DNA from 2 places in the Streptomyces sp. A01 genome. Region 2 is predicted to be linked to the other one. Evidence: riboswitches for the same ligand, from Rfam matches in the RefSeq annotation. Region 2 holds a riboswitch; the other holds the start of a gene.
What was found. A riboswitch is a leader RNA that binds a small molecule or an ion and turns the genes downstream of it on or off. The one in region 2 is predicted to bind thiamine pyrophosphate.
Positions count from the first base shown of each region.

Region 1: linked by a shared signal. The riboswitch ahead of AC5P1B_RS34140 (thiamine ABC transporter substrate-binding protein) and the one ahead of thiO (glycine oxidase ThiO) in region 2 are both predicted to bind thiamine pyrophosphate.

Region 1 is NZ_JBWLKN010000046.1:34,114-38,522, reverse strand. Features, by position in the region: gene AC5P1B_RS34145 (ABC transporter permease) at 1-1,607, opposite strand, end outside; gene AC5P1B_RS34140 (thiamine ABC transporter substrate-binding protein) at 1,736-2,806, opposite strand; TPP riboswitch at 2,802-2,912, opposite strand; gene rlmN (dual-specificity RNA methyltransferase RlmN) at 3,049-4,155, opposite strand; gene AC5P1B_RS34130 (phosphatidate cytidylyltransferase) at 4,372-4,409, opposite strand, start outside.
Region 2 is NZ_JBWLKN010000010.1:234,386-238,794, reverse strand. Features, by position in the region: gene thiS (sulfur carrier protein ThiS) at 1-174, opposite strand, end outside; gene thiO (glycine oxidase ThiO) at 171-1,601, opposite strand; TPP riboswitch at 1,599-1,710, opposite strand; gene AC5P1B_RS16360 (NAD(P)/FAD-dependent oxidoreductase) at 2,152-3,384, shown strand; gene AC5P1B_RS16355 (Rv2175c family DNA-binding protein) at 3,652-4,017, shown strand; gene thiE (thiamine phosphate synthase) at 4,140-4,409, shown strand, end outside.

The DNA.
Region 1 (4,409 bases), on a different contig from region 2:
GCCAGCAGTGCGGTCGCGCACACCACCATCAAGATGGTGCTCAGCGCCATAGCCTGCCCGTAGTTGAGCTGGCCGGCGCGGCCCAGGAAGCGGGCCACGGCCACTGGCAGGGTGGGGTTGTCGGGCCGCGCGATGAAGACCGTCGCCCCGAACTCGCCGAGGGACACGGCGAAGGCGAAGCCCGCGGCGATCAGCAGGGCTCTGCGGACGAGCGGCAGGTCCACCTCGCGCCACGCCCGTAGCGGCGAAGCGCCGAGCACTGCCGCTGCCTCCCGTAGCCGATCGTCCACCGCGCGCAGGACAGGCAGCATGGTGCGTACGACAAAGGGGACACCCACGAGAGCCTGCGCCAGCGGGACGAGGAACCAGGAGGCGCGCAGGTCGAGCGGCGGCTCGTCCAGGGTGATCAGGAACCCGAAGCCGACGGTCACCGCGGACGTGCCCAGCGGAAGCATCAGCATCGCGTCGAAGCTCCGTACCAGGCGGCCCGGCCCCGAGGCAGCCGCGTCCGCGCCCCGCGCCCCGCGCACGGTGAGCGCCGCGGCGGCGAGCCCGCCGACGGCCAGGGCGATGACGGTGGCGACTGCCGCGTACTGGAGCGAGTTCCACAGGGCGTCCAAGGGCGCGACGATGAATGTGCCGCCGCTGTCCGCGGCCGATCCCAGTGCTTCGTAGAAGATGAGACCGTAACCGTCGGGCCCGGAGAACGAACGCTCGACCAGTACGCCGAGCGGCAGCAGGATCAGCAGCGCGATGACGGCGAGGACGCTCCACAGCAGTGCCCACTGCCCGGCTCCGTGCGGACGGGAGGCCGTCTGAGCGGCGTCCACCAGCCGCAGCGTTCCTTCGCGCCGCCGCACCGTCCACGCGTGTACGGCGAGCAGAGCACCGACCGCGGCGAATTGCGTGAGCGTGAGTACGGCGGCCGTAGGCAGATCGAGCAGCTGGGCGGTCTGACGGTAGATCTCCACTTCCAGGGTGGCGTAGCGCGGTCCGCCGAGGATCTGCACGGCGCCGAAGGAGGTGAAGGTGAAGAGGAAGACCATGAGCGAGGCGCCGGCCACGGCGGGGCCCAGCGCAGGCAGCGTCACCTTGCGCCAGGCCGCGAACCGGCCCGCGCCCAGAACGCGTGCCGCTTCTTCCTGGCGTGGGTCGAGCTGCGCCCACAGCCCACCGACGGTGCGGACCACCACCGCGTAGTTGAAGAAGACGTGGGCGAGCAGAATCGCCCAGACGGTGGTGTCCAGCCGGAAGCCCCACAGGTCGTCCAGCAGCCCGTTGCGGCCGACCAGCGCGAGGAACGCCGAACCGGCGACGACGGTGGGCAGCACGAACGGCACCGTGACGACTGCCCGCAGCAGCTGCTTTCCAGGGAAGTCGAAGCGTGCGAAGACATACGCCCCCGGGAGCGCCAGGGCCAGCGTGAGCCCCGTGGATGCGGCGGCCTGCCACGTGGTGAACCACAGCACGTTCAGCACGTCCGGGTCGCTGAGGACTTCGCCGATGCGGCCGACATGCCACGCGTCGCCGCTACGGAGCCCGCGAGCGGTGATGGCGGCGACCGGGTAGCCGAAGAAGAGGCCGAAGAACGCGACAGGAACGGCCATCAGGCCGAGCCGGAGCACCGTCCCCCTGCCACCGCGCACCGTGCTCCGTGCGCCAGTCCCCCGTCGGACGGCGCCCGCCCGTTCGACGGCGCCGTCCTTCCTGCGAGGGCTGTCCTGCTGGCGGGTGCTCACCTCACGACGAGAGAGGTCCACGACTTGACCCACTGCTCACGGTTCTCCGCGATCTTGTCCGGCTTGAGGGTGGCAGGATCGCTGATCTTCTCCCCGTACTTGGTGAACACCTCGGGCAGCTTCGCGTCCCGCCGCACGGGGTTGACGTACATCTGGAGCGGTACGTCCTCCTGGAAGGTCTTACTGAGAAAGAAGTCCAGGAGGGCCTTGCCGCCCTTGGGGTTCTTCGCCCCGTCGAGCAGTCCGGCGAACTCGGTCTGGCGGAAGCACGTGCCCGTGGCGACGCCGGTCGGCCCTTCCTCGGGCTGTGGCTTGGCTCCCACGACCTCGGCGGGCGGGCTGGAGGCGTAGGAGACGACGAGTGGCTTGTCCCCCTTGCCGCCGCCGGCGCCGGAGAAGCGGTCGTAGTACGCCTGCTCCCAGCCGTCGACCACCTCCACGCCGTTGGCCTTCAGCTTCTTCCAGTAGTCCTTCCAGCCGTCGTCGCCGTACTCGCCGGCCGTGCCGAGCAGGAAGGCCAGCCCCGGGGAGGAGGTAGCGGCGTTCTCCGTGACGAGCAGGTTCTTGTACTGGGGCTTGATCAGGTCATCGAACGTCTTCGGCGGGGCGAGCTTCTTGTCGGCGAAGTACTTCCGGTCGTAGTTGACGCAGATATCGCCGGTGTCGACGGGGGTGACACGGTGCTTGGCCTTGTCGAGCTGGAATGCGGCAGGCACCTGGTCAAGGCCCTTGGCCTCGTAGGGAGTGAAGACCCCCTGATCGACAGCGCGGGAGAGCAGGGTGTTGTCGACGCCGAAGAACACGTCTCCCTGCGGGTTGCCCTTGGACAGGACCGCCTGGTTCACGGCCGCACCCGCGTCCCCGCCGCGGACCACCTTGACCTTGTAACCGGTCTTCTTGGTGAACTCGCGCAGCACTGCCTTGGATGCCTTGAAGGAGTCGTGGGAGACGAGGGTGACCGTTTTCGAGTCCGCCCCGTTGTCCGAATCTCCGCATGCTGCGAGCGCTCCGGCGGCGAGCGCGCCGATCAAGGCGGTGCCGACGGCACGCCGAAGGTGGCTGTTCATTGGTGCGTTGACTCCCTACGCCGGTATGACCCGGATCAGGTCCGAGGGTCTGCGGCTCAGGCAGTGCCGCACTCTCAGCGCGTGATGCGCTCCCCTGTCGGAAATGTTCGATTTTTTCGATGGCTCGGTCTCGCGGAACAGTATCAGCGGCCGTCGTCCATGTCGGCGCCGTCGCCTACCCGGCGCGCAGGACACGCACAGAGGGTCCAGCAGCGCCCCGGCAGGACCGGGACCGTGGACCGTCAGCGCTCAGAGGCGGCCAGCTGCCCGCAGGCGCCGTCGATCTCCTGTCCCCGAGTGTCCCGAACGGTTACGGGCACACCATGCGCCTCAAGGGCCGCGACGAACGCGCGCTCGTCCTCCGGGCGCGACGCCGTCCACTTCGAACCCGGCGTCGGGTTGAGCGGGATGAGGTTCACGTGCACACGATGTCCGCGCAGCAGCCTGCCCATCAGGTCCGCTCGCCACGCCTGGTCGTTGATGTCCCTGATCAGGGCGTACTCGATGGAGACCCGGCGGCCGGACTTCTCGGCGTACTCCCACGCCGCGTCCAGCACCTCACGCACCTTCCACCGGGTGTTCACCGGCACCAACGTGTCACGCAGCTCGTCGTCGGGCGCGTGCAGCGACACCGCGAGACGGCACTTGAAGCCCTCGTCGGCGAACCGGAGCATCGCCGGCACCAGCCCGACCGTAGAGACGGTGATGCCGCGCTGCGACAGCCCCAGTCCGTCCGGCTCCGGGTCGGTCAGCCGCCGGATGGCTCCCACGACGCGGTTGTAGTTCGCGAGTGGCTCGCCCATGCCCATGAAGACGATGTTGGAGAGCCGCGCCGGGCCGCCGGGAACCTCACCGTCGCGCAGCGCGCGCATGCCGTCCACGATCTGGTGCACGATCTCGGCGGTGGACAGGTTGCGGTCGAGGCCCGCTTGCCCCGTGGCGCAGAAGGGGCAGTTCATCCCGCAGCCCGCCTGCGACGAGATGCACATGGTGACGCGGTCCGGGTAGCGCATCAGCACGGACTCGACCAGCGTGCCGTCGTGCATCCGCCACAGCGTCTTGCGGGTGGTGTCGTCGTCGCAGCTGATGTGCCTGACGACGTTCATCAGGTCCGGCAGCAGTTCGGCGGCCAGCTTCTCGCGGGCGGCGGCGGGAATGTCCGTCCAGCTCGCGGGGTCGTGCGCGTAGCGGGCGAAGTAGTGCCGCGAGACCTGCCCCGCGCGGAACGGCTTCTCGCCGATCGCGGCCACGGCCTCGCGGCGCTCGGCGGGGGTGAGGTCGGCGAGGTGCCGCGGGGGCTTCTTGGCCCCGCGCGGCGCGGCGAAGGTGAGTTCTCCAGGTACAGGCATGGTCCATCCAGTGTCGCAGACGTACGAAGAGGGCTCCGCCGTCTGTGGACAGCGAACCCCTCACCGTACAAAACCGCTGGTCGAACGAGGACTGGTCGAAGACGACCCGTCTCCCGACGTGCCCCGTGCCCCGTGCCCCCCGCCCCGTGCGGCATGGGGCCTGGGGCACGGGGCGCGGAGGCGCCACGAGCGGCTCCGTGGCGCCCTGCCGAGCGGTCAGCCGGAGCCGACGAAGACCACCAGCAGAAGCCAGA
Region 2 (4,409 bases):
GCGCAGCGTGGTGGCGGGCCACTGCCCGCGCGGTATGACGGTCTCGTTGACGGCGGCGGCGACACCGCCCGGCGCGGTGGTGAGCGTGGCGACGAGCTGGTCGAGGGTGATGCCCTCGGGGACCTGCCGCGTCTCGCCGTTGACGGACAGGGTCAGGGGGGAAGAGACGGTCATACGTGCTGCTCCTGGGATGCGTCGGTCGACTGGGGGCCCGCCGTCGTACCGGGGGGCCTGTCGGGTGCTGGGTGTGCGCCGCGCGTGAGGAAGCGATCCGGCGCGAAGGGTCGCGCCAGCGGTGGCAGTTCGCCGGTGATCAGCGCCTCGGCCATCACATCGCCGGTCACGGGCGTCAGGAGCACGCCGTTGCGGTGGTGGCCCGTCGCCAGCTGAAGCCCGGGCAGGGCGGTGGGGCCGAGCAGCGGCGCGTTGTCGGGAGAGCCGGGGCGCAGCCCGGCCAGCGTCTCGACGAGCGCCAGCTCGGTGATGCCGGGCACCAGCTCATGCGCGTCCCGCAGGAGTTCGTAGACCCCGCCCGCGGTGACCGTGGTGTCCCAGCCGAGCTCCTCTGTGGTCGCGCCGACGATCACGTCGCCGTTGGTACGGGGCACCAGATAGACATGACCCCCGCGTACGACAGCCCGTACGGTCCGGGAGAGGAACGGCCCCGCTGCCGCGAGCGCGGCGGGAACGCGCAGCCGCAGCAGCTGCCCCTTGACGGGGCGCACCGGCGGCAGCACCTCCTCGGGGACTCCGCCCAGCCGTCCGCTGAGACTGCCGCCCGCCAGCACCACCTGGTCGGCCGTGACCCGGGTGCCGTCGGCGAGTACGGCGCCGCTCACCCGGTCTCCCGCGAGCGTCAACCGGTCCGCCCACATGCGCTGGAAGCCGACCCCGGCCCGCTCGCACGCGGTGACCAGGGCGGAGGCCAGCAGCCGGGGATCGACCTGGTGGTCGCCGTCCACGCGCAGCCCGCCCCGTACACCGGGTGCGAGCATCGGTTCAAGGCGGCGGCATTCGCGCCCCGTCAGCCACTGCGCCGCAAGGCCGTACCGCTGCTGCAAGCCGTGCAGCTCGCGCAGATGAGCACGGTCGTCGGAGTCGAGAGCGACGGCGAGCGTGCCGCACGCCCGGTAGCCGGTCGGCCGGCCACTGGCCTCCTCCAGCTCGGCCGCGAACGCCGGGTAGCGGCGCGCCGAGGCGAGATTCAGGCCGAGCAGGGTCTCCTCGCCGTAATGCAGCTCGGTGACCGCGGCGAGCATTCCGGCCGCGACCTGCGCGGCGCCGCCACCGGGCGCGGGATCGGCGACGACGACGCGCACCCCGCGCTGCGCCGCCCGCCACGCCGTGACCAGCCCGATGATGCCGCCCCCGATGACGAGGACGTCGCAGCGGACATCGCTGGCGGGGTCTGTGTGCCCAGCGCGGCGCGATGGAGCCGCGGGTCCGGGGGAGTCCGCGGGCGGCGGCGCTGCGCCACCGGGTGGCGCCGCCGCGTCCGCGTGCTGCGCGGTGGTGTGCTGGCCGGTCTCGTGCTGCGCGGGGGTGTGCTGTGGTGTCGTGGTCGTGGCCGCGTGGGCCCGGTCGTCGGCAGACGCGTGCATGGGCGGTCAGCCCCTCCCTTCGCCGGAATGACCCGGATCAGGTTCGTACGGTCGGGGGCCGCCAGCCCCCCTCTCAGCCCGGTGCGTCCGGGCTCCCGCGAGTGGTGTTGCACCCGCCACCCTAGTACGGCGGCCGGAGCCCCTGGAATGGCGCCGTCCCCCGCGCTCCGTGCTCCGTCCCCCATGCACCGTGCACCCTCCCCCGCGCTCCGTGCCCCGTGCCCCGTGCTCCGCCGGGTCGTGCCGGTCGCGGCGCGGCCGGGCCATGCTGCGGTGCCGCCACGCGCACCCGCGCGCGTGGCGGGCTGTCGCCGGGCGGTGACCGGGCGCCGGTGCGCGCCGGACCACGCACCCCCGCCCTCGCCTCGGATCGCAGCCCGAATCGGCAGGCCGTTCGCGCGTCCCCACGAGCGCCACATGGCGTCACGCTGAGTGACTCTGTGTCAGAGATCTCCCCGCACGGTGCTGCGGTGCGCGACGCCCGTCGCCTTAGAGTGACCAAGTGAGCGAGGACACCGAGAGCACAGGCAACGGCGGCTTGGGCGGCGACGTGGGCGGTGGCCTGGACGGCGGCGCCCGGAGAGTCGTCATCGTCGGGGCCGGGATGGCCGGAGTGCAGACCGCTGTGGCCCTGCGTGAGCAAGGCTGGCCCGGTGCGATCTCACTGCTGGGTGCCGAGCACCACCAGCCGTACGACCGACCGCCACTGTCCAAGGCGGTGCTGCTCGGCAAGGCCGACGGCTCGGCCTTCGATGTGGACTTCGCCGCCCTCGGCATCAAGCTGGAGCTCGGACGGCACGTCACCGGTGTGCGCCCCGCCGAGCGTGTGCTGACGACCGAGGCGGGTCCGGTGCCGTACGACCACCTGGTCATCGCCACCGGAGCCGAGCCCGTCGAGCTCCCGGGCAGCGAGGGCGTGGCAGGGGTGCATCTGCTGCGCACGCTGGACGACGCGAGCCGGCTGCGGCCCGTGCTCGCCGGGCGGCAGGACGTCCTGGTCGTCGGGGCGGGCTGGATCGGCGCGGAGTTCGCGACCGCCGCCCGCGAGGCGGGCTGCGAGGTCACCGTGATCGAGGCCGCGGAACGGCCGCTGGCGGGTGCGCTGCCCGCCGAGGTCGCCGCCCACATGGTGGGCTGGTACGCGGACAGCGGCGCCACCCTCCTGACCGGTGCCCGGGTGGCGTCCGTGGAGGAGGGGCTCGTCCTGCTCGCCGACGGCACCCGGCTGCGCGCGGGCGCGGTCGTGGTCGGCGTCGGGGCCAGGCCCGCGACGGACTGGCTGGCCGACTCCGGAATCACCCTCGATGAGGACCGCTCCGTCCTCGCCGACAGTGCACTGCGTACGTCGGCGCCCGGTGTGTACGCGGTGGGGGACTGCGTGTCCTTCCCGTCCGCCCGCTACGGCGAGCGGCTGCTCGTACACCATTGGGACAACGCGCTCCAGGGGCCGCGTACGGTCGCCGCGCACATCGTCGGTGGCACGTCCGCGCACTTCACGGGTCCGGTCTACGACCCGGTGCCGTACTTCTGGTCCGAGCAGTTCGGCCGGTTCGTGCAGTACGCGGGGCACCACGCGGCCGCCGACCGGATGATCTGGCGCGGCGACCCGACGGGCGCCGCCTGGACCGTGTGCTGGCTGCGCGACGGGGCTCTCGTGGCCCTGCTGGCCGTGAGCCGCCCTCGCGACCTGACCCAGGGCCGCAAACTCATCGAACGCGGCGCGCACCTGGACGAGCAGCGGGCGGCGGACCCGTCGGTGCCGCTGAAGTCCGCCGTACGCTGACGAGCGGTACCCGGCGTCCGGCCGGACCGGACGGGGTCGAACCAGCCACGGCGCGGCCTCGGCGCGGCCGGGCCGGCCGGGGCTCGCCCGGGGCGTTGCGGCGTTCGCGCACGTGGTCCCGCACGGGCTCTCGCCGCCGCGCCATGTGCCGGGACCAGGTCACGAAGTGTGTGCCGGGTGGGTTCCGGTGCGAGCTCCGGGGCCCGTGAGGCGGTCGCCGGGCGGGCCCGGCTACCGACTGTCAGTCCCAGATGGCAGGCTTGTCCCGTGACCGAGATTGACGCAAAGACCGATGCTCTCGTCCCTGCCTGGCTTACCCTCCCCGACATCGCCGAAAGGCTCGATGTCGAGGTGACTCGCGTTCGGCAGCTGGTGAAGGAGGGCCAGTTGATCGCGGTGCGCCGTGGCGAGAACCGCGCGCTCCACGTGCCCGCCGACTTCATTGGCAACGGCAGGATCATCAAGGGCCTCGTTGGCACCTTGACCCTGCTCAGGGACGACGGCTTCAGCGACGAAGAGATGCTGGAGTGGCTTTTCACCCCGGACCCGACCCTGCCCGGGACCCCGGCTCAGGCCCTCAGTGAGAATCGGGGCACGGAGGTGAAGCGCCGCGCGCAGGCACTCGCGGTCTGACGCGGGCGCACACAGCTCACCTTCGTAGCTCGTAGACCAACGCAACCGTCCGGCGTGCGGGCCGGACCGGGGCATCGCCCTGCCTCCGGCCCGCACGCCGCCGATCTCGGGGGAGGCCCCTCATGGCCACCGCACGCCAGCAGCTCGCCGACGCCCGGCTCTATCTGTGCACCGACGCGCGCAAGCGCCAGGGTGACCTGCCGCAGTTCCTCGACGCGGTGCTCGCCGGCGGTGTGGACATCGTGCAGCTCCGCGACAAGGGCATGGAGGCGGGGGAGGAGCTTGAGCATCTCGCGGTCTTCGCTGACGCGTGCCGCCGTCACGGCAAGCTGCTCTCCGTCAACGACCGGGCGGACGTCGCCTTCGCGACGCGCGGCGCCGACGCGACCGGG